One region of the Clostridium perfringens genome, then DNA from elsewhere that is predicted to be linked to it. Evidence: riboswitches for the same ligand, from Rfam matches in the RefSeq annotation. Region 1 holds a riboswitch; each other region holds the start of a gene.

Region 1 (10,734 bases):
AGGATGTGTTCGAAGCCATAAAAGATAATTATTATATAAGAAGTGTAATAAAAATTGATTATGCTAGATTGGGAGCTCAGGTCATTTCGGGAATTGGCTTTTTGGGCGCAGGAACAATATTACAAAACAAAGGATCAGTAAAAGGGTTAACAACTGCTGCATCACTATGGGTTGTGGCTTGTCTTGGTTTAGCTATTGGTATGGGGTATTATAACTTAGGCATTTTAGGGTTTTTATTTATATTCTTAACCTTAGTAAGCTTAAAGAAGTTTCAATCTAAATTTATAACCAAGGCTGGAGAAAAATGTTTTGAAATAATATATGAGAAAGATTCACAAGTTTTAGAGTTTATAGATAAGATTTTCACTCAAAAAGGTGTAAAGATAAAAAGCATAGAGTTTTTGGGGAGAAATAACAATGAAGCTGCACAATATAAAAATGCTATATATAGAGTTGAATTACCTAACTATATAGAAGTTGGTGAAATAATAAATAAATTAAGTATAAATGATGGAATTATAAAAATAAGTGAATATAATGACATATAATAATGATTTATTGTAATTAAAATAAAGAAAAAATAAATTTAATACTTTGCTTTATAATTTGATATTTATGAAAATGTAGTTTTTTTCTACATAATAAGACAATAAATAAAAGAAAACTTACCCAAGTGTATCAATGTAGTTATTTGAAAGAATTATTTAGAAAAAACAAGAAAAACATATTTAATTTGTATAAATGACTATAAAAAGCTTAATTTATGGGGTTATATATGGTAAGATAAATCTCGTCGTTGAGAGACACACAAACAATTCATTTTCAAAATTAAATTTAATTAAAAAATTAAAAAAATATTTTGAAAAAAGTTGTTGACAAGATTTCGAAGTGATGATAAACTAAGGAAGTCGCTTGAGGGCGACGAAGAAATGGTCTTTGAAAATTAAACAGAAGATATTAACATAAACCAGCAATTCTTTTATAAGTAATATGAGTATAGATTAAACTTTTAAATTGAGAGTTTGATCCTGGCTCAGGATGAACGCTGGCGGCGTGCTTAACACATGCAAGTCGAGCGATGAAGTTTCCTTCGGGAAACGGATTAGCGGCGGACGGGTGAGTAACACGTGGGTAACCTGCCTCATAGAGTGGAATAGCCTTCCGAAAGGAAGATTAATACCGCATAATGTTGAAAGATGGCATCATCATTTAACCAAAGGAGCAATCCGCTATGAGATGGACCCGCGGCGCATTAGCTAGTTGGTGGGGTAACGGCCTACCAAGGCGACGATGCGTAGCCGACCTGAGAGGGTGATCGGCCACATTGGGACTGAGACACGGCCCAGACTCCTACGGGAGGCAGCAGTGGGGAATATTGCACAATGGGGGAAACCCTGATGCAGCAACGCCGCGTGAGTGATGAAGGTTTTCGGATCGTAAAGCTCTGTCTTTGGGGAAGATAATGACGGTACCCAAGGAGGAAGCCACGGCTAACTACGTGCCAGCAGCCGCGGTAATACGTAGGTGGCGAGCGTTATCCGGATTTACTGGGCGTAAAGGGAGCGTAGGCGGATGATTAAGTGGGATGTGAAATACCCGGGCTCAACTTGGGTGCTGCATTCCAAACTGGTTATCTAGAGTGCAGGAGAGGAGAGTGGAATTCCTAGTGTAGCGGTGAAATGCGTAGAGATTAGGAAGAACACCAGTGGCGAAGGCGACTCTCTGGACTGTAACTGACGCTGAGGCTCGAAAGCGTGGGGAGCAAACAGGATTAGATACCCTGGTAGTCCACGCCGTAAACGATGAATACTAGGTGTGGGGGTTTCAACACCTCCGTGCCGCCGCTAACGCATTAAGTATTCCGCCTGGGGAGTACGGTCGCAAGATTAAAACTCAAAGGAATTGACGGGGACCCGCACAAGTAGCGGAGCATGTGGTTTAATTCGAAGCAACGCGAAGAACCTTACCTACACTTGACATCCCTTGCATTACTCTTAATCGAGGAAATCCCTTCGGGGAAAAGGTGACAGGTGGTGCATGGTTGTCGTCAGCTCGTGTCGTGAGATGTTGGGTTAAGTCCCGCAACGAGCGCAACCCTTGTCGTTAGTTACTACCATTAAGTTGAGGACTCTAGCGAGACTGCCTGGGTTAACCAGGAGGAAGGTGGGGATGACGTCAAATCATCATGCCCCTTATGTGTAGGGCTACACACGTGCTACAATGGCTGGTACAGAGAGATGCAATACCGCGAGGTGGAGCCAAACTTAAAAACCAGTCTCAGTTCGGATTGTAGGCTGAAACTCGCCTACATGAAGCTGGAGTTACTAGTAATCGCGAATCAGAATGTCGCGGTGAATACGTTCCCGGGTCTTGTACACACCGCCCGTCACACCATGAGAGTTGGCAATACCCGAAGTCCGTGAGCTAACCGTAAGGAGGCAGCGGCCGAAGGTAGGGTCAGCGATTGGGGTGAAGTCGTAACAAGGTAGCCGTAGGAGAACCTGCGGCTGGATCACCTCCTTTCTAAGGAATACATCTTAGGACAACTAAGATGATAATGAATTCTGGATAATATCTCTGTTTAATTTTGAGAGACTATCTCTCAAAATTGTTCTTTGAAAATTGCACATAATTTAATTTATAGAAACAACAAGCCAAATTGGCAAAACCAATTTCTATTCTTTGTAAAATGAGAACTATAACTAATATAGGTCAAGCTACAAAGGGCGCATGGTGAATGCCTTGGCATCAGGAGCCGATGAAGGACGTGATAAGCTGCGATAAGCTTCGGGTAGGCGCACATAGCCTGAGATCCGAAGATTTCCGAATGAGGAAACTCACATGGGAAACCCCATGTATCATTAAGTGAATACATAGCTTAATGAAGGTAACCCAGGGAACTGAAACATCTAAGTACCTGGAGGAAGAGAAAGAAAAATCGATTTTCTTAGTAGCGGCGAGCGAAAGGGAAAGAGCCCAAACCGGAAACTTGTTTCCGGGGTTGTGGACATAACATAAAAGTGGAGGCTATTGTAACTGAAGAGAACTGGAAAGTTCCACCGTAGAAGGTAATAGTCCTGTAAGTGAAACGAGAAGACCACGAGTTATGATCCAGAGTACCACGAGACACGTGAAACCTTGTGGGAAGCAGGGAGGACCACCTCCCAAGGCTAAATACTACCTGATGACCGATAGTGAAGCAGTACCGTGAGGGAAAGGTGAAAAGAACCCCGGGAGGGGAGTGAAATAGAACCTGAAACCGTGTGCCTACAACCGCTCAGAGCCCCTTATGAGGGTGATGAGGTGCTTTTTGTAGAACGAGCCAACGAGTTACGGTATGTAGCAAGGTTAAGTACTTAAGGTACGGAGCCGAAGGGAAACCGAGTCTGAATAGGGCGACTAGTTGCATGCCGTAGACCCGAAACCGGGTGACCTATCCATGGCCAGGTTGAAGCGAGGGTAAAACCTCGTGGAGGACCGAACCACGTTGCTGTTGAAAAAGCATGGGATGAGCTGTGGATAGCGGAGAAATTCCAATCGAACCCGGAGATAGCTGGTTCTCTCCGAAATAGCTTTAGGGCTAGCGTCGAGTATGAGTAGTGGAGGTAGAGCACTGAATGGGCTAGGGGGCATAGCGCTTACCGAACCTTATCAAACTCCGAATGCCACATACTTTGAGCTCGGCAGTCAGACTACGAATGATAAGATCCGTGGTCAAAAGGGAAACAGCCCAGATCGTCAGCTAAGGTCCCAAAGTGTAAGTTAAGTGGGAAAGGATGTGAGATTTCTAAGACAACTAGGATGTTGGCTTAGAAGCAGCCATTCATTAAAAGAGTGCGTAATAGCTCACTAGTCGAGAGATCTTGCGCCGAAAATGTAACGGGGCTAAACTTACCACCGAAGCTACGGGCTTGAACTAAGTTCAAGCGGTAGGAGAGCGTCGTAACCGGGCTGAAGTCGTACCGTAAGGAGCGGTGGACTGGTTACGAGTGAGAATGTTGGCATCAGTAGCGAGATGTGGGTGAGAATCCCACAGGCCGAAAACCTAAGGTTTCCTCAGGAAGGTTCGTCCGCTGAGGGTTAGTCGGGACCTAAGCCGAGGCCGAAAGGCGTAGGTGATGGACAACTGGTTGATATTCCAGTACCACTACCATCGTTATTATCGATGGCGTGACGCAGGAGGATAGTGTGTGCTAGCTATTGGATGCTAGTCTAAGCGTTTAGGCAGTGAGAGTAGGCAAATCCGCTCTCATAATGCTGAGGCGTGATGGGGAAGGTTCTACGGAACCGAAGTACATGATTCCACGCTGCCAAGAAAAGCGTCTAGAGAGAGAAGTAGTGCCCGTACCGCAAACCGACACAGGTAGGTGAGGAGAGAATCCTAAGGCCGGCGGAAGAATTACAGTTAAGGAACTCGGCAAATTGACCCCGTAAGTTCGCGAGAAGGGGTGCCTACGAGAGTAGGCCGCAGAGAATAGGCCCAAGCAACTGTTTAGCAAAAACACAGGTCTCTGCTAAAGCGTAAGCTGATGTATAGGGGCTGACGCCTGCCCGGTGCTGGAAGGTTAAGGGGAACACTTAGCGCAAGCGAAGGTGTGAACTTAAGCCCCAGTAAACGGCGGCCGTAACTATAACGGTCCTAAGGTAGCGAAATTCCTTGTCAGGTAAGTTCTGACCCGCACGAATGGCGTAATGACTTGGGCACTGTCTCAACTGTAAATCCGGCGAAGTTGTAGTGCGAGTGAAGATGCTCGCTACCCGCGATTGGACGGAAAGACCCCGTAGAGCTTTACTGTAGCTTAGCATTGAGTTTTGGTATTGTCTGTACAGGATAGGTGGGAGACTAGGAAACCAGGGCGTCAGCCTTGGTGGAGTCAACCTTGGGATACCACCCTGACAGTACTGAAATTCTAACTGGCGGCCATGAATCTGGTCACAGGACATTGTTAGGTGGGCAGTTTGACTGGGGCGGTCGCCTCCTAAAAAGTAACGGAGGCGCCCAAAGGTTCCCTCAGAACGGTCGGAAATCGTTCGAAGAGTGCAAAGGCAGAAGGGAGCCTGACTGCGACACCCACAAGTGGAGCAGGGACGAAAGTCGGGCTTAGTGATCCGGTGGTACCTCGTGGGAGGGCCATCGCTCAACGGATAAAAGCTACCTCGGGGATAACAGGCTGATCTCCCCCAAGAGTCCACATCGACGGGGAGGTTTGGCACCTCGATGTCGGCTCGTCGCATCCTGGGGCTGAAGTAGGTCCCAAGGGTTGGGCTGTTCGCCCATTAAAGCGGCACGCGAGCTGGGTTCAGAACGTCGTGAGACAGTTCGGTCCCTATCCGTCGCGGGCGTAGGAAATTTGAGAGGAGCTGTCCTTAGTACGAGAGGACCGGGATGGACTGACCTCTGGTGTACCAGTTGTTCCGCCAGGAGCACAGCTGGGTAGCTAAGTCGGGAATGGATAAACGCTGAAAGCATCTAAGCGTGAAGCCAACCTCAAGATGAGATTTCCCATAGCGTAAGCTAGTAAGATCCCTTGAAGAACACAAGGTTGATAGGTCGGGGGTGTAAGCATGGTAACATGTTCAGCTGACCGATACTAATAGATCGAGGGCTTGACCAAATATAGTAAATTAAATATGTGCAATTTTGAAAGAACAAAGTTCTTTTAAACATCTGGTGATGATGTTCTTTAGGGTAACACCCGTTCCCATTCCGAACACGACGGTTAAGCCTTTAGAAGCCGATGGTACTGCACGGGAGACTGTGTGGGAGAGTAGGTGGTCGCCAGGTTAGTTTGGCCCCTTGGTCAAGCGGTTAAGACACCACCCTTTCACGGTGGTAACAGGGGTTCGATTCCCCTAGGGGTCACCATTAACTCGATAAGCAATGCTTATCGAGTTTTTTATTTATAAAATTTTTTGTTTGATGAAAATAACTGGCTATGACAGTGTGTTTAAATAAGTTTTAGACATATAAGAAAAAATCTTTTTGTTCAAATAAAAATAAGTTCTCAGTCAATTTGAGAAACAAAATAATGTTTTTAAATGGATCTAAGAGAATCAAATTACATATCTTCTTCATTTCAACCTTGTTAATAAAAGTATTTTTATGTAGAATATAATAACAAGGAATGTAGAAAAAAAGATATTTTATTAATTCATAAAAGGGAAATGTTTATGTTTTTTTATTAACTGAAAAAGACTCATGTTTTTAATTAACATAGATAAGGAATAAAAAAATTATTAATTTATAACTAAAATTAAAAGTTAAATAATATATGAAGAGGTTACCATAGATGAAGTACAATAGTGTTATCAGAAAAGCTATTTTTTTAAGAAGACCAAATAGATTTCAAGCTTATGTAGTTTTAGATGATGAGGAGTTATTAGTTCATGTTCCTAACACTGGAAGGTGTAGAGAGATTTTAAAAGAAGGATGTACAGTTCTTTTAAGAAAAGGAACTACTCCAAATAGAAAAACTCCTTATGATTTAATTGCAGCTTATAAGGGTGAGGTTTTAATAAATATAGATTCTCAGATTCCTAATAAAGTTGTAGAAGAGGCATTAATAAATAAAAAGATAGAAAAGTTAGTAAATTTTAATAATATAAGTAGAGAAAAAACTTTTGGAAATTCTAGATTTGATTTTAAATTACAAGATGATAATGAAAATACATACTTTTTAGAAGTAAAAGGGGTAACTTTAGAGGAAAATGGAGAGACTAGGTTTCCAGATGCTCCAACTGAAAGAGGAAAGAAACACATATTAGAACTGATTGAAATTAAAAAATTAGGAATGGGTGCAGGAATAATTTTTTTAATACAGATAGATAATGTAAATAAGTTTTCTCCTAATGATGAAACAGATCCTAAGTTTGGGGAAGCATTGAGATTAGCTAAAAAAGAAAGAGTAGATATCTTTGCATATAATTGCAAAGTTACTGAAGAGGAAATTGAGTTACTTAATCCTGTAGAAATAGTTTTATAAGTTTAATTTATAGAATTGAAAGGTAGAAGTCTAAATAGCATAAGTTAAGGCATCTATTATCATAATTTTAGTTTATAGAATTAAAAATATAAATATATGTAAAATATAAAACACAAAATATTAAATATTAAGTTAATGTTAGTGGATTTATTATTTAAAGTTAGAATTTATTATTTAAAGTTGAATTTATAGAAAAGATATGATAAGTATTTGAGAATATGAAAGGTGGTGAACTTTAGTTAGCTTAATTTATATATTACTATTCTTATCTAAAATAGCGAATTTTTATAAGTTATAGATGGTGATTTTAAGAAATTACAGAAGAAAATATATTTGTTTTAACTTAGAATCAGATAAATTTGAAATAAAAAATTATAGAAGGTAATATATTTGCTTTACTAAAGAAATTAATTATGAAATTTAAATATTGTCCGTTATGTGGTGAAAAATTAGAGTTAAAGAATAGCTGGGATGAGGGAATGATACCTTATTGCAGTAAACATGATATGATGTTTTTTGATTTACCTAAGCCTTGTATTGTTGTTGCTGTAATAAAAGGTGATGAGATAATTCTTTTAAAGCAAAGTTATATATATGAAAATTCTAAAGTTCTTATATCTGGATATGTAGGTGTAGATGAATGTGCAGAGGAAACTGTTTATAGAGAGGTAAAAGAAGAAACAGGAATAACAGTTAAAGATATAAAATATTTAGGTAGTGATTTTGTAAAGGGAAAAGAATTACTTATGCTAACTTATTTAGCATATTATGAATCAGGAGAAATAGAGAAATCAACTGAAGTAGAAGGAGCTGCTTGGTACAATATAGAGGATGCTCTTTGTGAATTAAATGAGGATAGCATAGGAAAAAGAGTGGTAAAAAAAGTTTTAAAAGAAATAGGTTATGAAGGTACTAATGCATTTAGATGTGAAGGAAATAATTGTAATGTATAAATTTTTTTATTAATAATTTTAGTTTATACTATTGCATTATTTGAGATTTTTTAGTAACATTATAAACAATAATTAATATAATAAAAGCATAAATAATTTGAAAATAGGACCAAAGTAGAGGTGCCGTAATTAAGAGTAGTCATAAGTAGCTGACAAGTGTTTTATGTATGATGAAAGGGATTATGGCCGAAGAGATATTAATGGTGATTAATATTTCTGGGTATATGTATAATATGCATATAACTGTCACTTTGAAAAAAGTGGAGTGCTACAAGGTACGCTAAGTTGCGATTAAGGCAGCAAAGGTGTTCCTTTGCTGTTTTTATTTATTGGAATTAAATGCCAGGAGAGTCGGTAGCTTTGCATACTTTTATACTCTGCCACTAAAAAAGTTTGTGGAGGGAAAAGATATGAAATTATTTGGATCAATGAAAGTAGAAGAAAATGAGTTATATGTTGGAGGAGTAAAAGCAAGTGCTTTAAGCAAGGAATATGGAACTCCTTTATATGTTATTGATGAAGAGTTAGTGAGAAGCAATTGTAGAAGATACTATAATGCTATGAAGTGTGAAGAAAGAGGAAACAGAGTTACCTATGCAGGAAAGGCATTTATAAATATGTCCATGTGCAATTTAGTTAATGAAGAAAATTTATATTTAGATGTTGTTTCAGGTGGAGAGCTTTATACTGCTTATAAAGCAGGTTTCCCATTAGAAAGAATATATTTCCATGGTAACAATAAATCTGATTATGAAATAGATTTAGGAGTAAGATTAGGAATTGGAAGATTTATAGTTGATAATATTCATGAACTAGAAGTTCTTAATTCTATAGCTCAAGAATATGGAAGAGTTCAAAAAGTTTATTTGAGAATAACTCCTGGAGTAGAGGCCCATACCCATGAATATATAAAAACAGGTCAATTGGACTCAAAATTTGGATTCCCTGTAATTGGTGATACAGTTTATGACGCTATTAAAAGAGCAATGGAATTAGAGTATATAGAACTTAATGGATTGCATTGTCATATAGGTTCGCAAATATTTGACTTAGAACCTTTTGAAGATACAACAGAAATTATGCTAAATCTTATAAATGATATAAAAGAAACCTTAGGATATGAAATAAAAGAATTAGACTTAGGTGGAGGATTTGGTATATATTACACTGAAGGAGATAAGCCAAAAGAAATAGAAGAATATTGTTCAGTTATAATAAATAAAGCTGATGAAATATGCAGAAAGTTAAATATGAATGTTCCTATATTAAGTATAGAGCCAGGAAGAAGTATTGTAGGGAATGCAGGATTAACTCTTTATACTGTAGGAGCTATAAAAGAAATTCCTAATATAAGAAAATATGTAAGTGTAGATGGTGGAATGAGTGATAATATAAGACCAGCCTTATACAGTGCAAATTATGAATCATTAATAGCTAACAGAGTTTTTGATAATTCTAAGGAGATAGTTACTGTAGCGGGAAAATGCTGTGAATCAGGGGATGTACTTTTAAATTCCATAGAGATGCCTAGAATGGAAACTGGAGATATATTAGCTATAATGTCTACAGGAGCATATGGACATTCAATGGCTAATAATTATAATAGAATTCCTAAGGCGGCAGTTGTAAGTGTAAGTAATGGAATTTCAAAAGTTATGTGTAAAAGAGAAACTTATGAAGATTTGCTTAGAAATGAATGTTTTTAATTAATATAAAAGTTGTATGGTAAAAAAACTATACAACTTTTTTTATTAAAAGTATTTAGAATAATGTATTAAAGTATATAATAAAAGTGAAGGATAATAATGAATATAGTAGAATATAATTTTTTTAGAATTATATAAATTTATTTAATAAAATTAAGAATCAAAAATTATTTAATAAATTAGATTGTTTCAAAATATTACTATTTAAAAGTGAAAAATATTTAATAATGAAAGACATAAAAAAGACACAATAAGTTGATAAAATAATATTGAAATATTTATGAAACTTGAGGGAAAAAGTATGAATTAAAGTTTACAAAGTTATGGTAATTTATGATATACTTATACTTGATACTTTAAGATTATTAAAGGTAAAAAATTCTAAAATTATTGAGGAATAATTTTAAATTGAGTTTAAAGATTTCTCATACTAATATTCGGAGCAAGGAGTATAAAATGAAAAAAATAATAGTAGATAGAATAGAAGGACATTTTATTGTATGTGAAGATGAAAAAGAAAATATTTTAGAATTAAAAAAAGATGACGTAATAGGTGACGTAAAAGAGGGGGATGTTTTAGTTAAAGGCAAAGATGGTAAGTTTTGCTTGGATAAAGCGCTTACAGAAAAAAGAAAAAAAGAAATAGAAGATTTGATGAAAGGTATGTGGGAATAGTAATGAGTTCTAGTAATACAAAGAAGAAATCATTCTTTTTAGATTGGATTATACCAATTTTAGCAGCTTTACTATTAGCAGCTTTGATTCATCAATTTTTATTGTTTAAGATAAAAGTTCCTACAGGATCAATGATGCCTACAGTAGAGATTGGTGATCAATTATTTGTTACTAAAATATATAATCCTAATAATATCAAAAGAGGAGATATAGTAGTTTTTAATTCTGATGAATTAAAAGAACCACTTTTAAAACGTGTCATTGGATTACCAGGTGAGCATGTTGAAATAAAAAGTGATGGTTCAGTTTATATAAATGGAAATAAACTTGAAGAAGACTATGTAAAATATCAAGGTGGAAAAACTGATATGTCTTTTGATGTTCCAAGTGGAAAGTTTTTAATGTTAGGTGACAATA
Region 2 (10,734 bases), 860 kb from region 1:
ATAGGTGCAAGAAACTTAAAGACAGCTTTGGCTGTAACTTTATGCATAGGATTTTTTGAGCTAATACACAGACAATATCCTTTTTATGCTTGTATAGCCGCTGTAATCTGTATGAAAGATACTGTTGAAAACTCATATAAAATGGGAAAAAGCAGAATGATTGGTACAATAACTGGTGGACTTGTTGGCTTAGCTTTAACTTTTATAGCTTTAAACTTTAACCTTACAAGATTCTCAGGAATAATAACAGGGATTGGAATAGTTATAACCATTTATCTACTTAATGTTTTTAACAGAAAAGGGTCTGTTTCTATAGCATGTATAGTATTAATAGCAATTATGACAAACTTACATGGTAAAGCTCCATATGCCTATGCAATTGATAGAATTATAGATACTTTTATAGGTATAATAATTGCTCTATTAATAAATAACTACATATATAAATATGAAAATAAGGTAAAAAAAGATTTAGAAAATATAGAAGAAAAAATCTCTAGACTTGAAAAAGAAGTTAAAGATGATATAAAAAATCTAGAAGAAAATAAAAAGAACTAATGTAAAAAACTAATATGATTTAGGAGGGAAATATTTGTTTAAATTTAACCTGCAAACTATAGGTGCTAGAAACCTTAAAACTTCTCTTTCAGTATTTATATGCATTATAGTATTTGAACTATTAGGCCGTTCTAGTGCCTTTTTTGCTTGTATTGCAGCAATGATGTGCATGCAAGATACAGTTGAAAATTCATATAAAATGGGAAAAAACAGAATGCTTGGTACCTTTTTAGGTGCTATTGTTGGTTTATTATTAACAGCCATATTTAATGTATTAAGTATTCAACACTTTATTGTTTATGCTCTTTTAACAGCCATAGGTACAACTATAGCCATTTTTTTATGTATTTTATTTAATTGTAAAGGAGCAATAAATAGTGCATGTATAGTTGTTTTTGCCATAATGACAAACTTAAAGGGTGTTGGCTCATATGACTATGCTTTTAATAGAATCCTAGATACATTTATTGGGGTAATAATAGCTATTATAATTAACAGACTTGTCTACCCTTACCAAAAGAAAACTGAAGAGAAAACAAATTAATATATTTAACTAAAAGGGGCTGTATCAAAATATAATAATAAAACTTACAAACATATTCCGAGAATTACTAAATTTCCTCTTCATACTGTTTGTAAGTTTTATAAAAAGTTATTTTGGTACATGTCCTTTTTAATTGCTAACTACTTTGTCATCTACTTTTTTACCAAATATCATTGTTAATATGAATAAAGCTACTAAGGATAAAGGTAGTACTATGAAAATACTTAATCCTAAACCAGCTGGAATATATCCAAATAATACAGTTACTATTCCTACAAATACTGCATACCATATTTGAGTTCTAACATGTTCTATATGATCGCATCCTGCACCTGTTGAGGAAAGTATTGTGGTATCAGAAATAGGTGAACAATGATCTCCAAAGATAGCACCTGTTAATACTGCTGATGTGCTTACTATAACAAAATTCCATTCTGGATTTATTGCAAAGGCTAATGGAATTGCAAGTGGCATTAATATTCCCATTGTTCCATAAGCTGTACCTGTAGCAAAGGCTATTATTGAACCTAAAATAAATATTATTGCTGGTAATAAAAATGCTGGTATTGCATCTGATAATACTCCTACTAAATAAGAAGCAGTTCCTAATTCTTTAATTACAGAACTTAAAGACCAAGCTAATATAAGAATTACTCCTGTTATTAAAAGTCCTTTCATTCCTTCAATCCAAATTCCTATTCCTTCTGAAATAGTAAATATTTTTCTACCTACTCCTAATATAAGAGCTACTATAGTTGCTAATAAAGCTGATTGGAATAAAACTACTGAAGCATCTGCATTTGAGAATGCTGCTTGTATTCCAGCAAAACTAAAAGGTGTATTGTTCATAAGCTCTATTATTGCTAAATCTTCTCCACCCATTATAGTTACCCATCCACTATAATAAAATCCTATTAAAGATGATACTATTAAAACTCCAATTGGAATTATTGCATTCCAAACACTTAATTTAATTCCTTCTATAGGTTCTAAATCTTCACTATCAGATGAAATTTCTGTAGTAGATAAAACTTCTCCTCTTCTAGCTCTTCTCTCAGCTTTAAGCATTGGTCCAAATTCTCTTAAAGTTATTGCTGATATAACAACAAAAGCTAAAATTAATATATTATAAAATCTATATGGTATTGTTTCTAAAAATACTCCAAAACCATCTGCTTGTATTCCTACACTTTTTAAGGCATCTCCAATTAATCCAACCTCTAAGCCTATCCAAGTTGATATTATTGCTAACCCTGCAATTGGAGCTGCCGTTGCATCTATAACAAAGGCTAATTTTTCCCTTGAAACTCCTAATTTATCTGTAACTGGTCTCATTATTGGTCCTACAATTAATGAATTAGCATAATCATCAAAGAAAACTGCTAACCCTAAAAGCCAAGTTGTAAGTTGTGCACTCTTAACAGTCTTAGCCTTTCTTGCTAAAGCCTCAGCTATTGCCTTTGCTCCTCCCATTTTAGCTACTAAATGAATCACTCCTCCAATAACTAAAACCTGAAGAATTATCCCTGCATTCCAAGGATCAGCTAAGGAATTTAAAGCTCTATAAGTAAAATCAATAAATCCTTGAGTTAAAGCTGTAATTATATTAAATCCATTTAATTGAAGCATTATACATCCTGTAATTGTTCCTATGAATAAAGAAACTACAACATTCTTAGTTAAAAAAGCTAATACAATTGAAACTAATGGTGGCAGCACTGTCCACATTCCAAACTTAGCTGAGTTTACCGCCGCAGCATCTTCAGCAGCAAAGACTAAGGTTGAGCATAACATTGTCATTGCAAAAACCGTTAGAAAAACTTTAAATCTAGTTTTATTTCCCATTATAAATTCCCCCTTAAATATGCAGTGAATTAATTTACAGAGGTGTTCCCTTATTTTCTCTTATTATAAAATTTCTGCAAAAAAGACCTTAGGCTTGATCAACCTAAGGTCTTAATACTTAATAAAATCACTTTTGCAAATAAACTTTTATTTATTTAATTCCCTAAGATGATAGCTCTCCACATTTTGTGACAGTGTTGTATATATTCTATACAACCCCAGCATTTAGCCTTAAAGTATTAGCCAAAAACTTCGGCGATAATCCCTTTCCTAAAACTTCTACGCTACTTAACTCCATTTTAGTAATCTTGATTCTCGCGCCTCTACCTCTTTTTAAATTATTCACTTTTAATTATTATATTGTATACATTTATACAATATAACTATGTTTCTTTCAAGTATTTAATTACTTTATTAACCATTTATTAAAAAAAGCCTGATTTTATTATGGAAATCAATAACCACAAACCAAAAATTCCTGATACTATAAACCCTATTAATCCTAAAATAGGAACCCCTTGAAAAGTAGGTCCAGTTTTAGCATTAACTATTAATGAAGAACCTATAATCATACATCCAACTATTAAAGAGAATGCTACTCTATTTACCATTCTATTTAAATCTGTAAGTGGCTTATCTAAGCCCTTCATTTCAAATTGCAACTTAGCTCTTCCCTTAGTTAAGCTATCCACAAGCTCTGAAAATTTAGTAGGAATTTCTATGCTCTTAGAGGCAAACTTATAGGCTTCAGTTATAAGTTTATCCTTGTTTAAACTTTTTAACATTTCCTCTTTATTTCTTTCCTTTACATAAGGATAAATACATTCCATAATTTCTAAATCTGGATCTATTTTAGCTATAACCCCTTCTAATATAACTATGGATCTTACTAAAGCAACTAATTCTCTTGGAAATTGAATATTATTTCGTTCTGCAATCTCAAAGATTTCTTTAAATAAATCTGATATCTTTATTGTCTTTAAAGATGCATTTATATATTTTGAGACTATATTTTTTAAATCATCATATAATATTGAATATTCAACTTTTCCTTTTTTTATGCCTATGGCATTTACAAAATCAACTAAGGTATCAATATCCCCTAAAACCATAGCAATCATGGCCTTATTAAGCCAATTTCTTAAATTGGCTTCTAAAGTTCCAACTAAGCCAAAATCTATAAAGTATATTTTGCCTTCTCTTATAAATAAATTTCCTGGATGGGGATCACCATGAAAAAATCCATCTTCTAATACCTGTTTAAAAAATGAGTTTGCTAATTTGTTTGCAATATCTTCAAAATCATATCCTTCTTCTTTTAAAATATTAAAATCTGTTACTTTATAACCATCTATATATTCCATGGTAAGGATTTTCTTAGAAGTAAGCTTATCAATAATTATAGGTGCACCAACACAGGCTACATTTTTATTAAGCTCTCTAAACCTTTTAGTATTCTTTGCTTCCTTTTCGAAATCAAGTTCCTTTAAGGTAGCATCTTCAATTTCCTTAAAAGCTTCAACTGGATTAACTAAGGTATTCGTTATATGATTAGATGTTAATTTGCTAAGTCTTCTTAATATGCTTAAATCAAGCTTCATTTTTTCATCTATTTTATAATGCTGAACCTTAACTACTACATCCCTTCCATCTATTAATTTAGCTCTATGAACCTGTGCAATTGATGCTGACGCTAATGGAGTTTCACTAAACTCTAAGAAATATGTATTTATATCTGTCCCAAAAGATTCATAAAATATTTCCTTTACCTTATGAAAGTCTGTTATTTCATTATTATCCTGTAACTTTTCCAACTCTTCAATATAAGCTTTAGGAAGTAAATCTGGTCTTGTACTCAATATTTGTCCAATTTTAACAAAGGTTGCCCCTAATTCTTCTAAAGCCTCTCTAAGTGCTTGAGGCCTTGGCTCAGCCTTTTTACTATTAGGCAACTTTGATGAAATTAAAAAGTCAAAACCATAATAAGTAAATACCCTAATTATTTCTTTCAACCTTTTTGCACTCTGTCCCTTACTCATAAATTCACCTCCTATAAGATAATAAAATAATAAACTATAAAAACTCTACAAGGCACTGAAAAGCTTAATCATACTAGCTATTTACATAGCTATAAATTCTACTCTTCATTTCCCTTGTAGAGTTCTATTATTTTATAGCCTAAATTTCTTCTTCATTTAATTTAGCTTCTAATACGGCTATTCTTTCTTTTAATTTATTTATTTCTTCTAAAGTAGATTTATTAGCTTCCTCAAACATAACTCTAAAATCTTCTTTTGTTAAAGGATTCATGTTGTCTAACTTAGTTATTATTTCGCTAGTTGCTTCAGTAGTTTTTTCTTGCATATCTCTTTTTAATTCTTCAGATAAAACTTTACCATCTTCAACAGTTATTTTCCCCTTAGCAACCATATCTTGTATAAAAGAATCTGTTTTTTCATAAGCAGTAGCTGCAGTTCCAATTCCAGCTAAGACAGCTTTTTTTAATTCATTTATCATAAAATCATCTCCTAAACCATAGTTTGCTCTTTAATTTTTATTACATTTTACTCTTAATTTCTTCAAATTTAAAGCTTATTATTCTTAAAATAATGTTAATTATAAAATTATCTATTACTCATGAACTTTTCTATATCTTCTACAGACTTGATGCATTCTTTTGTTAGAACTTCACAGCCATCTTTAGTAACTAAAACATCATCCTCTATTCTTATTCCTATAGCTTCTTCTTCAATATATAATCCTGGCTCTACAGTATAAACCATACCTTCTTCAAGAATGATATCTCTCTTACCAACATCATGAGTGTCAAGACCTAAACTATGTCCTATTGAGTGGAAATAATACTTTCTATAATCCTTTTTGTCTTCTATAAGACCTAATCTTACACAAGCTTCAGCTAAAAGATTATTTGCTTTGTCATTTATTTCATAGAATCCAACCCCTGGTCTAATAGCGTTTATTATCTCTTCATTTACTTTTAAAACTTCTTCATAAACCTCTTTTTGTCTCTTAGTAAACTTACCATTAGCAGGGAATGTTCTTGAAATATCTCCATTATAATAATTTACTTGAGCACCTAAATCAAAAAGAATTAAGTCTCCATCTTTTATTTCACTATTATTATCAACATAGTGTAAAGTAGCAGCATTTACTCCAGCAGCTGCTATAGTTTTAAAAGCATAATCTTTAACTCCATTTTGTTTTAAATAAAAGTCAAAATATGCTTCTAATTCATATTCTTTCATTCCAGGCTTACATTCTTTCATTAAAAGTTCTACACCCTTAGCTGTTATGTGAGCAGCCTTCTTTATTTCTTCTACTTCTTCTTTACATTTAATTTGTCTTAAAGAAGCTATATCAGAATAAACATCTTTTATAACTACTTGAGGATATCTCTCCTTAATTTCCTTTGCAAAACTTTGACTTTTACTCATTTCTTCATCAAATGAAACTCTTTCTAAATCTAAATAAAGATTTTCTGCAATTCCATTAGTAAAAATCATATTTAAATCACTTTTAAATTCTTCTAAATATTTTATATTTTCTATGCCAGATACTTCTTTAGCCTCATAATCTCTTATAGTTTTTCCAGTCCATCTTTCTTGCTCTAAATTTGGCTTTAGTATATAAAGGACTTCATCAACCACACCATTTATTTTCTTTATCATTAGTATATGCTTTTCTTCATCTACTCCTGTTAAATAATAAAAGTTTCTGTTTGGAGTAAATGGAAAATATTCATCTGCTGTTTTTCTTTTAGCCTCTCCTGCAAATAAAACTAATAATGAATTGTCTTCTAGTTTCTTTAATAAATTCTCTCTGTTTTTAGTAAAAACTAAACTTTTCATCTTAATCCCTCCAATTCCTATTTATTAAATTTTACCATATATAAGATTTAAAATCTTAACAAATAGTACATCTTTACATATTTTTATAGAAAAAAATACTCACTAGATTATCTAGTGAGTATTTATTATTATCTTATTTCAAAGCTATTAAACTCTGTCTTTTTTACCTTCGAAAGCATTGATGTACATTTGCTTGATTTCACTTATTAATGGGTATCTTGGGTTAGCACCAGTACATTGGTCATCGAATGCATCTTCACTCATTTTTTCTAATGTAGCGTAGAATGATTCTTTTGAAACTCCACAATCAGCTATTGTTGCAGGGATTCCAACTGTTTTCTTAAGGTTATCTATAGCCTTGATTAAGTTATTAACTTTTTCTTCTTCGTTCTTTCCACCTAATCCTAAGTAGTCAGCGATTACTGCATATCTCCATTTAGCATTTGGATATTTGTATTGTGGGAATGCAGCTTGTTTTCTTGGGTTGTCAACAGCGTTGAATCTTATTACATGGTCTATTAAGATTCCGTTAGCAACTCCGTGTGCTATATGGTGTTCTGATCCTAATTTGTGTGCCATTGAGTGACATACTCCTAAGAATGCGTTAGCGAATGCCATACCAGCCATTGTTGAAGCATGAGCCATTTTTTCTCTTGCTTTTATGTTTGTAGTACCTTCAGCGTAAGCTTGTGGTAAGTATTTAAATATTAATCTTATAGCTTCTAAAGCTAATCCATTAGTGTACTCTGATGCTAAAACTGAAACGTAAGCTTCTAAAGCATGAGTTAATGCGTCTATACCTGATGCAGCTGTTAATCCTTTTGGCATGTTCATCATAAGCTCAGCATCTATGATAGCCATATCTGGAGTTAATTCATAATCTGCTAATGGATATTTTACTCCTGATTCTTCATCAGTTATAACTGCGAATGGTGTTACTTCTGAACCAGTACCAGCTGATGTTGGAACTGAAATCATCATAGCTTTTTGACCCATAGTTGGGAATGGGTAAACTCTCTTTCTTATATCCATGAATCTCATTGCTAAATCTTCAAAAGCAACTTCTGGATGCTCATACATTACCCACATAATCTTAGCTGCGTCCATTGGTGAACCTCCACCAAGAGCTATGATTGCATCTGGTTGATAGCTTCTCATTGCTTCAGCACCTTTTTTAGCACATGCTAAAGTTGGGTCTGGAGTAACTTCTGAGAATACTCTGAAATCTACACCTATTTCTTCTAAAACACTTGTTATTTTATCAACATATCCTAGACTAGCTAATACGTTGTCTGTTACTATAAATACTTTTTTCTTGTTTAAATCTTTTAATTCTCTAAGAGCAACTCCTAAAGCACCATATTTGAAGTAAACTTTTTCTGGAACTCTGAACCAAAGCATATTTTCTCTCCTCTCAGCTACACTCTTAACATTCATTAAGTGTTTAGGACCAACGTTTTCTGAAACTGAGTTTCCACCCCATGATCCACAACCTAATGTTAATGATGGTGCTAGCTTGAAGTTATATATATCTCCAATAGCTCCTTGAGTTGATGGCATGTTTATTATTGTTCTACCAGTTTTCATAGTTGCACCGAATTTTTGAACTCTATCTTGTGATTTCATTGTATCAGTGTATAAAACTGAAGTATGTCCGAATCCACCAAGTTCAACTAATCTTTCAGCTTTAACTAAAGCTTCTTCGAAGTTAGCTACTCTGTACATTCCTAATACTGGTGATAATTTTTCATGTGAGAATGGTTCTTCTAATTCAACTGACTCAACTTCACCAATTAAAACTTTAGTATCCTTTGGAACCTTAACACCTGCCATGTCAGCTATTTTCCATGCTGATTGACCAACTATGTTAGCATTTAAGTTACCATTTATTAAAATTGTTTTTCTTACTTTATCTATTTCTTTATCTTTTAAGAAGTAAGCTCCTCTATCAGCGAACTCTTTTCTTACTTCATCATAAACTTTATCAACAACTAATACTGTTTGCTCTGATGCACATATAACTCCGTTATCGAAAGTTTTTGATAATAATATTGAGTTTACTGCCATTTTTAAGTGAGCTGTTTCATCTATGATTGCTGGTGTATTACCTGCTCCAACCCCGATAGCTGGTTTTCCTGATGAGTAAGCTGCTTTAACCATTCCTGGACCACCAGTAGCTAGTATGATATCAGCTTCTGCCATTAATACTTGTGACATTTCAACTGATGGCTCATCTATCCATCCGATTATATCTTTTGGAGCTCCTGCTTTAACAGCTGCTTCTAAAACAACTCTAGCTGCCTCTATTGTTGAGTTTTTAGCTCTTGGATGTGGTGAAAAGAATACAGCGTTTCTAGTCTTTAATGATATTAAAGCTTTGAATATAGCTGTTGATGTTGGGTTTGTAGTAGGAACGATTGCTGCTACAACTCCTATTGGCTCAGCTATTTTAGTGATACCAAATGATTCATCTTTTTCTATAACCCCACAAGTTTTTTCATCTTTATATTTATTGTATATGTATTCTGCAGCAAAATGGTTTTTTATAACTTTATCTTCAACTATACCCATTCCTGATTCTTCAACAGCCATTTTTGCTAATCTGATTCTTTCATTATTAGCTGCTACTGCTGCTTGTCTAAATATTTCATCTACTTGCTCTTGAGAGAATTTTGAGAACTCTTTTTGAGCTGCTCTAACTTTCTCTAATCTAAGCATTAATTCATCTACATTTGTTACTTTCATGATACCCACCTCATTATAGATTAGTTTCTTATTTTCATAATATATGTAAAAATTAATTAAAAGCATTTAGTTAAGTTTTTAACTTTAATAAAATTCCATTTAAGAACTTTTTTTCATATCTTTTTTTGTTTTTAAGCGATTTAACTGCTCTGTAAAGTTTTTTACCAACCTTACGAGATTATAATACCATCTTTCAAAATCAAAATCCAGACTTTTTTTTACATTTCTTACATTTTATCGACAAAAATTCGTTATTTTTTTAACTATTTTGTGATTTTTTTATCAACTTTAAATATTTACATTTTAGTTAAACGATTTCTGTAATATTTTGGATTATTTCTGAGGTACTTTCATATTTAAATTAAATTATCTTTTGTGCTTCTTTTTTCCTTAATATTATGTTGCTATTTTTTTATTATTTTATTCATTTAAAGTCCAAAAAACATACTTACTACTAATACCGCCATTATAATAGCAGTTATATCAGCCATTAAAGCCGCCCAAAATGTATGTCTTATTTTCTTTATTCCAACAGCCCCAAAGTAAACAGTTATGGTGTAAAATATTGTTTCTGTTCCTCCCATTATTACAGAAGAAATTAATCCTTCCCTTGTATCTGGTCCTAAGGTATTTATTAATTCTGTATATACTCCTAAGGCTCCACTTCCAGATAGAGGTTTAATTAGTACTAGTGGAACAATATCCTTTGGTAATCCTATTAGAGAAACTATTGGCTCTAAAAGATTATTTAAATAATTAAGTAAATTAGCATCTTTAAATATTCTTATGGCAATCATCATAGCTAATAAAGCAGGAAAAATTTTAACGCATACCATTAGTCCTTCTTTTGCCCCTTCTAAAAACCATTCATAAACTTTTCTTCCCTTAAACATTCCATAGACTATTATTAAAAGAAATATTATTGGAATTATGTTATTTGCAATCAAAAGTATCCCTCCTAAAAGTATCTCTGCAAGATTTTACAGCATATAATTCCTACACAGCAGGCAGTAAAAGTACATATAATAGCAGGAATTATTATACTTGCAGGTTCACTTGAGCCAGCAGCTGCCCTAATTGATATAACTGTAGATGGAATTAACTGAATACAAGCTGCATTTATAACTAAAAATAATGCCATATCATTTGATGCCCTTCCATCCTTTTCTTTAT
Region 3 (10,734 bases), 870 kb from region 1:
AGATTAACATAAAAAAAGCTTTAGAAATGATTAAAGATGATGAATCAATAAAGTTAATACATATGCAAAGATCAACTGGATACGGCTTTAGAAATGCCTTCCAAGTTAAAGAATTAGGAGAAGCAATAAAAGCTATAAAAGAATTAAGAGAAGACTTAATAGTATTTGTTGATAATTGTTATGGAGAGTTTATAGACATAATAGAACCTACAGATGTTGGTGCTGATTTAATAGCAGGATCATTAATTAAAAACATAGGTGGAGGAATAGCTCCAACTGGTGGATACATAGTAGGAAAAGAAAAATATGTAGAGCAAGCATCTTATAGACTTACTGTACCTGGTATAGGAGCTGAGTGTGGATGTACATTTGGAGTGATGAAAGATTTCTACCAAGGATTATTCTTAGCTCCTCATGTTGCTATAGAAGCATTAAAAGGAGCAATATTCTGTGCTAGAATAATGGAACTTGCTGGATTTGAAGTTCTTCCTAAATATAATGACAAGAGAAGTGACATAATTCAGGCTATAAAATTCAATGATAAAGAAAAACTTATAAAATTCTGTAAGGGTGTTCAATATGCTTCGCCAATAGATTCTTTCGTTGAATGTGAACCATGGGCTATGCCAGGGTATTCAGATGAGGTTATTATGGCAGCTGGTGCCTTCATTCAAGGTTCTTCTATAGAACTTTCAGCAGATGCACCTATAAGAGAGCCATATATAGCTTATTTACAAGGTGGATTAACTTTTGACCATGCTAAAATAGGTGTATTAATAGCTTTAAATAACATTTTTAAATAATATGCTAATTTAAATTAGTAAATACAAAAATTAACATAGGCTTTTATCAAAAAATAATAAGATTTACAAAGATATTTCTTCAAAATTATTTACTTTAAATCTTATTGAAATTTATTTTGATAAAGGCCTATTTTTTATATTCTTTTTATGGAATAAATCTTTTTTATAAGATATAATTAAAATAGTTAATTAATTTAATATTACGTATTACATTTTATATATTACATATTGTATTACAAAGAAAGGTGGAAGGATATTTTGGAAGAGAGCAGAAACAAAGAATTAAAAGTAAAAAGCTTTAGGGTAACTGAAGAAACTTTCGATAAATTTAAGAAAATAGCATCTGATGAGTTTGGAAATCAAGGACAATGTTTAGATGCATTAATATCACTGTATGAATTAGAGAATTCTAAATCAACATTGATAGAAAGAAAGTTAGAAATAGAGTCTTTTCAGGATTATTTAAACAAGATAAACCAACTTTTCTTAACTTCTCTTCAAATGAGTGAGGATGCAGGAAAAAGAGCAGAAGAGGAATTTGTTAAGAAGCTTTCTATAAAGGATGTGACCATAGAGAGGCTGCAAAGAAGAGAAGAAGAACTTATAGAAAGAGATAAGGCTTTAAAAGAGGATAATAAAGCTAAAATAAAGGAGATAGAAGAGCTTAAAGAAAATATAAAAACTTTAGAAAAAGATAAAAGCACATTATCTCAATTAGTATCTAGAAACTATGATTTAATAGAAAAAAATAAAGAAGAAATAGCCTCTTTAAAATCTTTAGAATCTTTAAAGGAGGAAAATGAAGAGTTACGAAATAAGGGAGAAGAGGATAGAGCTTCTTTAAAAGAAAGAGAATCTCATATAAAATCTCTAGCATTAGAAAAAGAAGCTCTTAAAGAAAAGCTAAATTTCTATGAAGAAAAAGAGAAGTCTTATAAGGAAGAGGTAGAATCATATAAAAAGCTTGTAGAAGCTATGAGAAAGGATCATAAGAAGGAGTTAGAGTTATTAGAGACTAAATACTCTAAAATGGCAGAAAAAGAGTCTGAGAAGCTTAGAAAGGATTTTGAAAGTAGGTTAGAATTAGAGAAAAGAACCTTAGAATTAGATATAAAAACTTTAAAATATGAAAAAGAAGTTTTAGAAAGTAAGTTAAATTCATAATATATGTTGATTTGTAAATTGAGTTATTAATTGGCGTCAGATAATTTGTGTAATTTAATATTCTGTATAGATTATATAGTTGAATATTTAGTAAAATTTTAAAATAAGAAAAAATACTAGGAAATTTGTAATGCATAAAATTCCCTAGCATTTTTTCTTAATAAGCTCTATAAATTCCTACTAATTTACCTAAAATAGAGCAATCTTCAACTATTATAGGTTCATAGTTTTTGTTTTCTGGTTGTAGTCTTATGAATCCATTTTCCTTAAAAAATCTTTTTATTGTAGCTTCATTTTCTATTAGAGCTACTACAATATCACCATTTGTTGCTACATTTTTCTGTTCTATTATTGCTAAATCTCCATCTAAGATTCCAGCTTCTATCATACTGTCTCCAGTAACTTTTAAAATAAATAAATCATTATTGTGCTTAACGTAGTTTATAGGTATTTGAAACATATCTTCTATGTTCTCTGTAGCTAAAATAGGCATACCAGCAGTGACTTTACCTACTATAGGAATATCTATTAATTCCTTTTCTTCATTAGATAATTCTACTATTTCTAAAGCTCTTGGCTTAGTTGGATCTCTATATATTAATCCTTTTTTCTCTAATCTCTTTAAATGTCCATGAACAGTTGAGGTTGATTTCAAGCTAACTGCTTGACATATCTCTCTAACTGAAGGTGGATACCCCTTTGATTTTGTAAATTCAATTAAAAAGTTATATATTTGAGTTTGTTTATCTGAATTTTCCTTAATAATCATAGTAATTGCACCTCACGATTCTTTGGTAATATTATACCACAGTAAGGAGAGTATAGCAAACTTATGTTCTCATACCGTAACTTTCATAAAAACACTTAAAATAAGTTGATTTTTGTATTATTTTTTATGGGAAAATAATTTTTATTTGATAAAAAAGAGTATATTTGTTATAATGAAAAGATGATTTTTAAGTAAGAGGTGACTTTATGGATAAAAAAGTATTTAACAATGATGATTATTGTGATGTATATAATGGAAAGATTTGCGATAATTGCGGTGATTGTCTAGAGATGCAAGGGATAGATACAAAAGCCATAAGAATAGCTGACATAGCAAAAGAAGTTGAAGAAAACAAGAAAATAGAAGAAACTCTTAAAAAACTTGCTGAAGAAGAACAAGAAGAAATGGAAGATGATTTAGAAGAAGAGCTTACAACAGAAACTTGGGAAGAGTATTTAGCTAAGCAAGATGAATATGAGGATGCTTTTGATCATATTGAATATCTTGAAGATATAGATTTAAATGATGATTTAACTATGGAAGAAATGACAGAAGAAGTATTTCCAGGGGTTAGAAAACTTAAAATAAAAGAAAAGTAGAAGAGTGTTTCTTATATAAAAGTGCTAAAAATACGAGGATAGAACATATGTTCTATCCTCGTATTTTCTTCATAAAATCAAGAAGTGATGCTATTTTATATTTGCTAAAGGATTAGTTTTAACTGCTTCTCTTAAAGTTTCATCATCTACATGGGTATATATTTGAGTTGTTGAAATATTTTCGTGACCTAATATATTTTGCAAGCTTCTTATATCTACATTACCATACTTATACATAAGGGTGGCGGCTGTGTGTCTAAGTTTATGTGGTGTATATTTTTGATCTTTAAACCCTGCATTTTCTATATGTTTTTTCGCTAAAATTTCAACACTTCTTTTATTTATAGGTCTATATTTACTTGATAAAAATAAGTATTTTTTAGCTTCTTCAGTAGCTTTTGAATCATTTCTATTTTTCAAATAGTTTTCTATAGCTGCAATTGAAGCTTCATTTAAATAAACAGTTCTTTCTTTATTTCCTTTACCTATAATAGTTAAGGTATCTCCTTTGATTTTTTCTATTTCAATATTACAAAGTTCAGATAATCTCATTCCGCAGTTTAAAAATAAAGTTAATATGCAATAATCTCTATAATAATTTTTATTTCCTTTATCCATAGAGTTTAAAACAGTTATACTTTGATCTAATGTTAAATAAACTGGGTGTCTTTTATTTATCTTTGGAGATTCTAATTCTACTGTAGGATTTTCATCTATTAGTTTTATTTTAGAATTTAAAAACTTAAAGAAAGATTTTAAAGTAGCAACTTTTCTAGCTCTGGCATAAGCACTATTGTTTCTAACTTTTTCTAAAAATGCTAGAAAGGCATAGATATCAGATAAGGTTATATCCTTTATGAAATTATCACCTAAATCAGAAATTTCAACTTCTTCAATTTTTTCTAATTCAATATTATTTTCTAGACCTTTATAAACTTTCAAAAATTTAAAAAATAATCCTAAATCAACTGAATATCCTTTTATAGTGTTTAGGGATTTTCCTTTTACATTTTCTAAGTAGTTTAAGAATTCAATAACTCTTTTTGGATGCTTCGATTTCTCTAAAAAATCAAATTTTAATTTATTCTTTTTGAGTAATTCATCTTGTTTGCTGTTTTTAAAATTTGATTTTTCAACAGAATCGCCACCTTTTTCTACTTCCAAAAGCTTGTCCATTCCAAGTTCTTTTAACCATCGTTTAATTATTCTTTGATTAACTTTATAGATCTCTGCCAGTTGTGTAATACTTAGATTTCTCTTGAAAATAAAAATATAAATATCTTCAATTAAATCTTCATAGTCACGCTGGATGTTTTGAGAATCGTAATAGTTATATATGTGATCAAGATTGTTTAAGTCATCATTACTTAAATTTATATTCAGTAATTCTTTGATTTCTTGTGAGTATTTAAAATTTTCGAATTGATTTCCTTCATTATTCATAGTCTAAAATCCTTTCAAAACCTTGATATGACTATATTGTAGCATATTTTATCAAAAAACACAACAACTTCGCTAAATGTATATTTAGCGAAGTTATAAATTGGGGGTATTTTAGAAATTCATATGTGTATTTCAAACAATCTGATTTAAGATTGTTTTTTAACTTTGTTTAACCTTGAAACATCTTATTTTATTAAAAATATCTTTTGATGAAAAATTATAAAGTATTTATTCTAACTAACTGTAATACAATTAGTATTACATATAAAAGTAATACGTTTTATACAGAATAATAAATATCAATATATCTTAAATATAACCAAAACCATAGTAAATATACATTATAAATAAAATAATATAGTATATTTGCTAATTTAATTACCTATATAAATTAAAGACTCTATTCTAATATCGTATTTAGATATTAGAACGCAAAAATAATGAAGATAACTTAAATTTAGCTATCTTCATTTTATTGTGTTTCCTTATAATATAAGCATATCGCAATTTTTTAATTATGATAATTCGTCTAAGTTGTTACTTTCTTTTCCATCAGGAATACTTCTTAAATAAGCTTCCCCTTTCTTTGAATGAGAAATTATTACTCCATCAATCATTCCCTCTTCTGCAAGCTTTACACCTTCAGCTTTAGAAACAGTCTTTCCACTACTTAAAACGTAATCTGTAATTTCTCCATTACTATTCTTTTTTACTTTAACTATAGAATCTGACATGATTATCACCTTCCTTTACTATTATTTTGCATACTTTTTTAAAAAATATTCCCTGTAAAAAACCATTTTTATTTGTTATAATTAAATTATAAAAGGTTTACATAATGAGAAATGAGGGGTGATTATTTTGTATTTAGAAAAAATTATTAAAGCAAAAAAAAATATAGAAGATGTAGTTATAAAAACACCTTTAATATACAGCGAGGTTTTTTCAAGGAAATCTGGAAACCAAGTGTATATGAAATGTGAAAATTTACAATTAACAGGTGCTTACAAAATAAGAGGTGCCTTAAATAAAATAAGATCCTTATCAGATGAAGACAAAGTAAAAGGGGTTGTTTGCTCTTCTGCTGGAAATCATGCTCAAGGCGTAGCTTTTGCAGCATCACAAGCTAATGTTAAATCAACTATAGTAATGCCAAAGACTACTCCTCTACTAAAAATCCAATCAACAAAGGATTTAGGAGGAAATGTTGTTTTATCAGGTTATGTTTATGATGATGCTTTTAATGAGGCTAAAAGAATTGAACAGGAACAAGGAGCCTTATTTATACACCCATTTAATGATATTGATGTAATTTGTGGACAAGGCACAGTAGCCTTAGAAATATTTGAAGATTTAAAGGATGTAGATGTTATTCTCTGCCCTATAGGTGGCGGTGGCTTAATAAGTGGAGTTACCTTAGCTGCTAAGGCCTTAAACCCTAATGTTAAAGTAATTGGAGTACAAGCAGAAGGGGCAAATGCAATGGTTAAAAGTTTTAAGGCAGGAGAAATAATTGCTTTAGACTCTGTTGATACCATTGCTGACGGAATTGCAGTAAAAAGACCTGGGGATTTAACATTTAAATTTATAAAAGAATATGTTGACGATATAATAACTGTATCAGACCATGAAATTGTTGAAGCATTCTTTACTTTAAGTGAAAAACATAAACTTCTAGCAGAAGCTTCAGGAGCTGTATCATTAGCAGCCTCTTCTAAATTAAATTTTAAAGGTAAAAATGTAGTATCAATAATAAGTGGTGGTAATATAGATATGGTTACTATAACCGCATTAATAAATAGTGCATTAGTAGCTAAGGGAAGACTTTTTGGTTTTAGTCTAGAAGTTCCTCATAAACCAGGCCAAATATTAAAAATTGCTAAAGTTCTTGCTGATACTAATGCTAATATAGTAAAACTTGAACATGATCATTTTAAAGCAACAGATGCTCTTAAGAACATGGTTATAGAAGTAACCTTAGAGACCAATGGCCACTCTCATATAGATGAAATTAAAAAAGCTTTAACAGATCAAAACTATGTAATAAAACAAATTTACTAATTTTAAAATAAAAAAAGAGGTGAAAAAATCACCTCTTTTTTTAGTAAGAAAATACTTCATCTTCTATACTCTCATCAGTATCTATATGCTCTACACTTAAGTCAACATCTTTTAAGTCTATTATTTTAGTTTTATATTTAATTTTATAATATGCAAATAATCCAAAGAATAGAGGTAATCCAATATAAGATGAAATTAATCCACCCCAGTCTACTCCATTTCTAACATCTAAGTATGCATATCCTTGACCTAAAACTATTATTCCACATAATATTAAAGCTATTATAGGTCCTAATGGGAATAATTTAGCTTTATAAACTAATCTATTCATATCTTTACCTTGAGCTACATAAGCTTTTCTGAATCTATAATGACATATTGCGATTCCAAGCCAAGCTATAAATCCTGATAATCCTGATGCTGCTACAAGCCATACATAAACTGTATTTTCAGCATAAATACCTGTTAAGAAACATAAACTTGCAATTATTGTTGTTATTATAATAGCATTAACTGGTACTCCTCTAGAATTAGTTTTTTCAAAAATCTTAGGTGCCATTCCACTTTTAGCCATAGCATAAAGCATTCTACTTGATGCATACATACCTGAGTTACCAGCTGATAAGACAGATGTTAGTATTATGGCATTCATAATTGAAGCTGCTCCAGCTAATCCTAATTTTTCAAATACTATTGTAAAGGCACTTGTTTCTACTCCAGCTTGAGCATTTGGTACTAAAGCACCAATTACTAAAATTGTTCCTAAATAAAATAATAAGATTCTCCAAAATATTGTATTAACAGCCTTAGGTACATTTTTTTCAGGATCTTCACTTTCTCCAGCGGCAACCCCTACTAATTCAGTTCCTTGGAATGAGAAACCAGCTATTAAGAAAATCATGAAAATTGTAAAGGCACTTGTTTCTACTCCAGCTTGAGCATTTGGTACTAAAGCACCAATTACTAAAATTGTTCCTAAATAAAATAATAAGATTCTCCAAAATATTGTATTAACAGCCTTAGGTACATTTTTTTCAGGATCTTCACTTTCTCCAGCGGCAACCCCTACTAATTCAGTTCCTTGGAATGAGAAACCAGCTATTAAGAAAATCATGAAAATTGATTTTGCTCCTCCAATAAACGGGCCTCCATTTTCATAGAAGTTTTTGAATCCTACATTATCTCCACCTAATATTCCAAAAATCATAAGAACTCCTACGATTAAGAATATTATAACAGTAGCAACTTTTACAGCTGCAAACCAAAACTCTGATTCTCCATAAGCTTTGGCAGATAATAAATTAAGAGTTAATATAATTACTAAGAATAATGCGCTCCAAACTATTGCTGGAACATTAGGAAACCAAAACTTCATTAATAAAGAACCTGCAACCATTTCTGCTGCTATTGTTATAGCCCAGTTATACCAGTAATTCCATCCTAAAGCAAATCCTAAAGCAGGATCAACAAATTTTGTTGCATAAGCTCCAAAGGAACCTGTTTCTGGCATATATGTTGCCATCTCCCCTAAGCTTGTACACAAGAAATATACCATTACTCCTATAATTCCGTAAGCTACAAAAGCTCCTCCTACACCGGCTTGATGAAGTGTATCTCCCATGGCTAAGAAAATACCAGTTCCTATGGCACCACCCATGGCAATCATACTAAGATGTCTTGATTTCAAGCCTCTTTTTAGATTAGTATTTTGTTCTTGACTCATTTTTTTAGTCCTCCTTATGGTTTTAATAATTAAGCCATAAGTGATAACTAAGTTTTCGCTAACAAAAGAAACCCTTAAGCGTGTTTCATGCTTAAGGGTTCGTAAAGTTATATACAATACTCTTCTTTCATGATAGCACACCACAAAATAATTTGTGACAGTGTTACATATATTATATGTAACCCCAACCTAATAGAATTAAAGCCTCTTCTAATGGTTTCGGCGATTCATCCTTTCACTTTGCTTCAACGTGCTTACCTCTGCAAAGATACTATTAATCATCGCGCCTCTATCTCAGTTATTCACTTTATATTAACAATTATGAGATTAAATTTGCAAAATGTCAATATTTTTTTATTGATAAATAAAAATTATAAACAAAAATTATTGAACAATTTATAAAATAATTTAGATTTTATTGTTGACTTTAAATCCTAACTATAGTAATATGTACTCATACAAAAAACATGTGTATTCAATAAGAATACAAAAGGGGGCTATTATGAAAAATTTATCCTTAATAAAAAGAATATTTGTTGCAATTATTTTAGGAATACTTATTGGGCTAGGATGTTCCTATATTAATTTAGATATACCTATTAGAATATTAATGACCTTTAATAGCATATTTGGGAATTTACTAAGTTTCTTAATCCCACTTATAATAGTTGGGTTTATAGTTCCTGGTATAGCATCCTTAGGAAATAAATCAGGAAAGGGACTTTTCATAACTACTTTAATTTCATATGCTTCAACATTTTTAATAGGAATACTTACTTTCTTTATAGGACGCGCAGTACTTCCTAAATTTATAGTAAGTGCTTCTCTAAGCACTGGATCAGTAAATGTTGATCCTTATTTTACAATTGATATTCCTCCAATGTTTGGTGTTATGTCAGCTTTAGTTTTTGCATTTTTATTAGGAATAGGAATATCAAGAATAAAAAATAGTTACTTATTAAAAGTATCAGAAGAATTTAATCACGTTATTTCATTAACTATAAAAAATGTGTTAATACCTTTAGTACCTATTTACATACTTTCAATATTTTCAAAGTTAAGTTATAATGGTGAGATTTTTACTACTTTAAAGTCTTTTGGACTTGTGTACTTAGTTTTATTTTCAATACAAGGATCTTATTTAGTGGTTCAATATGCTTTAGCTGGAACTTTAAAGAAAGAAAATCCATTAAAATTACTTAAAAATATGATTCCTGCATATATGACAGCTTTGGGAACTCAATCATCAGCAGCTACAATCCCAGTTACTTTAAACTGTACTAAGGAAAATAAAGTTGATCAAGATGTAGCAGATTTTGTTATTCCTTTAGGAGCAACAATAAATTTAGCAGGTGATACTATTACTTTAGTTCTTGCATCAATGGCTGTAATGTATATGAAAGGACAAGTTCCAACTTTCTCTGTTATGGTTCCATTTATAGTTATGTTAGGAGTAACTATGGTAGCAGCACCAGGGGTACCAGGTGGCGGAGTTATGGCTGCTTTAGGATTACTTGAAGGTATGCTTGGATTTGGTAATGTTGAAAAATCCTTAATGATAGCACTTCATGCTGCTCAAGATAGTTTTGGAACAGCAACTAATGTAACTGGAGATGGGGCTATAGCTATAATAGTAGAATCAATATTAAAGAAAAGAAATAATACTAACATTAAAATTGAAGAGGCTGAAGAAGACTTTATTCCAAAGGTTAGTTGTAATTAAAAAAATGACTATGAGAAATTCTCATAGTCATTTTTTATTTAAGAATTATATTGCTACTTTTAGGGAATAATTGATCATATAAAGAATCAAAGCCCTCATCAGCTAATACTACCTCTGTATCATCATTTACATAAAATTGATTCATAGTATTCATTACAAGTTCATATTTTTTTAAATTACCCTCTTCAAGTAAAACTTCATAAAGATATGCTAAGTGATTTTGCATATACTCTTGCATTTCTTTAAGTTCTTCATCAGAAACCTTATTTTCTTTATGAAGCTTATTTACAGGTCCATTTCTAAAAATAAAATATGTTGAAGCTTTTGCTATTCTAGCAATATGTTCTTTAGTCTTAGTATCCTTCATATTTTCCACCTCTTCCATCTAACGTAATAATTATAAAATAAAATTAAGTACATTTCAATTTTCTTATTTATTCTAATATAGT

What was found. A riboswitch is a leader RNA that binds a small molecule or an ion and turns the genes downstream of it on or off. The one in region 1 is predicted to bind lysine.
Positions count from the first base shown of each region.
Region 2: linked by a shared signal. The riboswitch ahead of I6G60_RS02360 (Na+/H+ antiporter NhaC family protein) and the one ahead of lysA (diaminopimelate decarboxylase) in region 1 are both predicted to bind lysine.
Region 3: linked by a shared signal. The riboswitch ahead of I6G60_RS09615 (amino acid permease) and the one ahead of lysA (diaminopimelate decarboxylase) in region 1 are both predicted to bind lysine.

Region 1 is NZ_CP065681.1:2,891,601-2,902,334, reverse strand. It holds gene I6G60_RS13530 (MgtC/SapB family protein) at 1-548, shown strand, start outside; rRNA gene I6G60_RS13525 (16S ribosomal RNA) at 1,011-2,523, shown strand; rRNA gene I6G60_RS13520 (23S ribosomal RNA) at 2,711-5,615, shown strand; rRNA gene rrf (5S ribosomal RNA) at 5,668-5,785, shown strand; tRNA gene I6G60_RS13510 (tRNA-Glu) at 5,792-5,866, shown strand; gene sfsA (DNA/RNA nuclease SfsA) at 6,291-6,983, shown strand; gene I6G60_RS13500 (NAD(+) diphosphatase) at 7,397-7,936, shown strand; lysine riboswitch at 8,044-8,215, shown strand; gene lysA (diaminopimelate decarboxylase) at 8,347-9,642, shown strand; gene I6G60_RS13490 (DUF3006 domain-containing protein) at 10,099-10,317, shown strand; gene lepB (signal peptidase I) at 10,320-10,734, shown strand, end outside.
Region 2 is NZ_CP065681.1:453,018-463,751, reverse strand. It holds gene I6G60_RS02370 (FUSC family protein) at 1-558, shown strand, start outside; gene I6G60_RS02365 (FUSC family protein) at 593-1,102, shown strand; gene I6G60_RS02360 (Na+/H+ antiporter NhaC family protein) at 1,232-2,947, opposite strand; lysine riboswitch at 3,112-3,281, opposite strand; gene I6G60_RS02355 (ABC1 kinase family protein) at 3,373-4,986, opposite strand; gene I6G60_RS02350 (phasin family protein) at 5,126-5,464, opposite strand; gene I6G60_RS02345 (aminopeptidase P family protein) at 5,572-6,816, opposite strand; gene adhE (bifunctional acetaldehyde-CoA/alcohol dehydrogenase) at 6,964-9,561, opposite strand; gene I6G60_RS02335 (spore maturation protein) at 9,990-10,508, opposite strand; gene I6G60_RS02330 (nucleoside recognition domain-containing protein) at 10,520-10,734, opposite strand, start outside.
Region 3 is NZ_CP065681.1:2,024,244-2,034,977, reverse strand. It holds gene I6G60_RS09650 (methionine gamma-lyase family protein) at 1-803, shown strand, start outside; gene I6G60_RS09645 (coiled-coil domain-containing protein) at 1,062-1,967, shown strand; gene lexA (transcriptional repressor LexA) at 2,125-2,736, opposite strand; gene I6G60_RS09635 (hypothetical protein) at 2,943-3,335, shown strand; gene I6G60_RS09630 (tyrosine recombinase XerC) at 3,426-4,370, opposite strand; gene I6G60_RS09625 (DUF3892 domain-containing protein) at 5,294-5,512, opposite strand; gene ilvA (threonine ammonia-lyase) at 5,640-6,839, shown strand; gene I6G60_RS09615 (amino acid permease) at 6,880-8,562, opposite strand; lysine riboswitch at 8,688-8,862, opposite strand; gene I6G60_RS09610 (dicarboxylate/amino acid:cation symporter) at 9,065-10,285, shown strand; gene I6G60_RS09605 (hypothetical protein) at 10,320-10,652, opposite strand.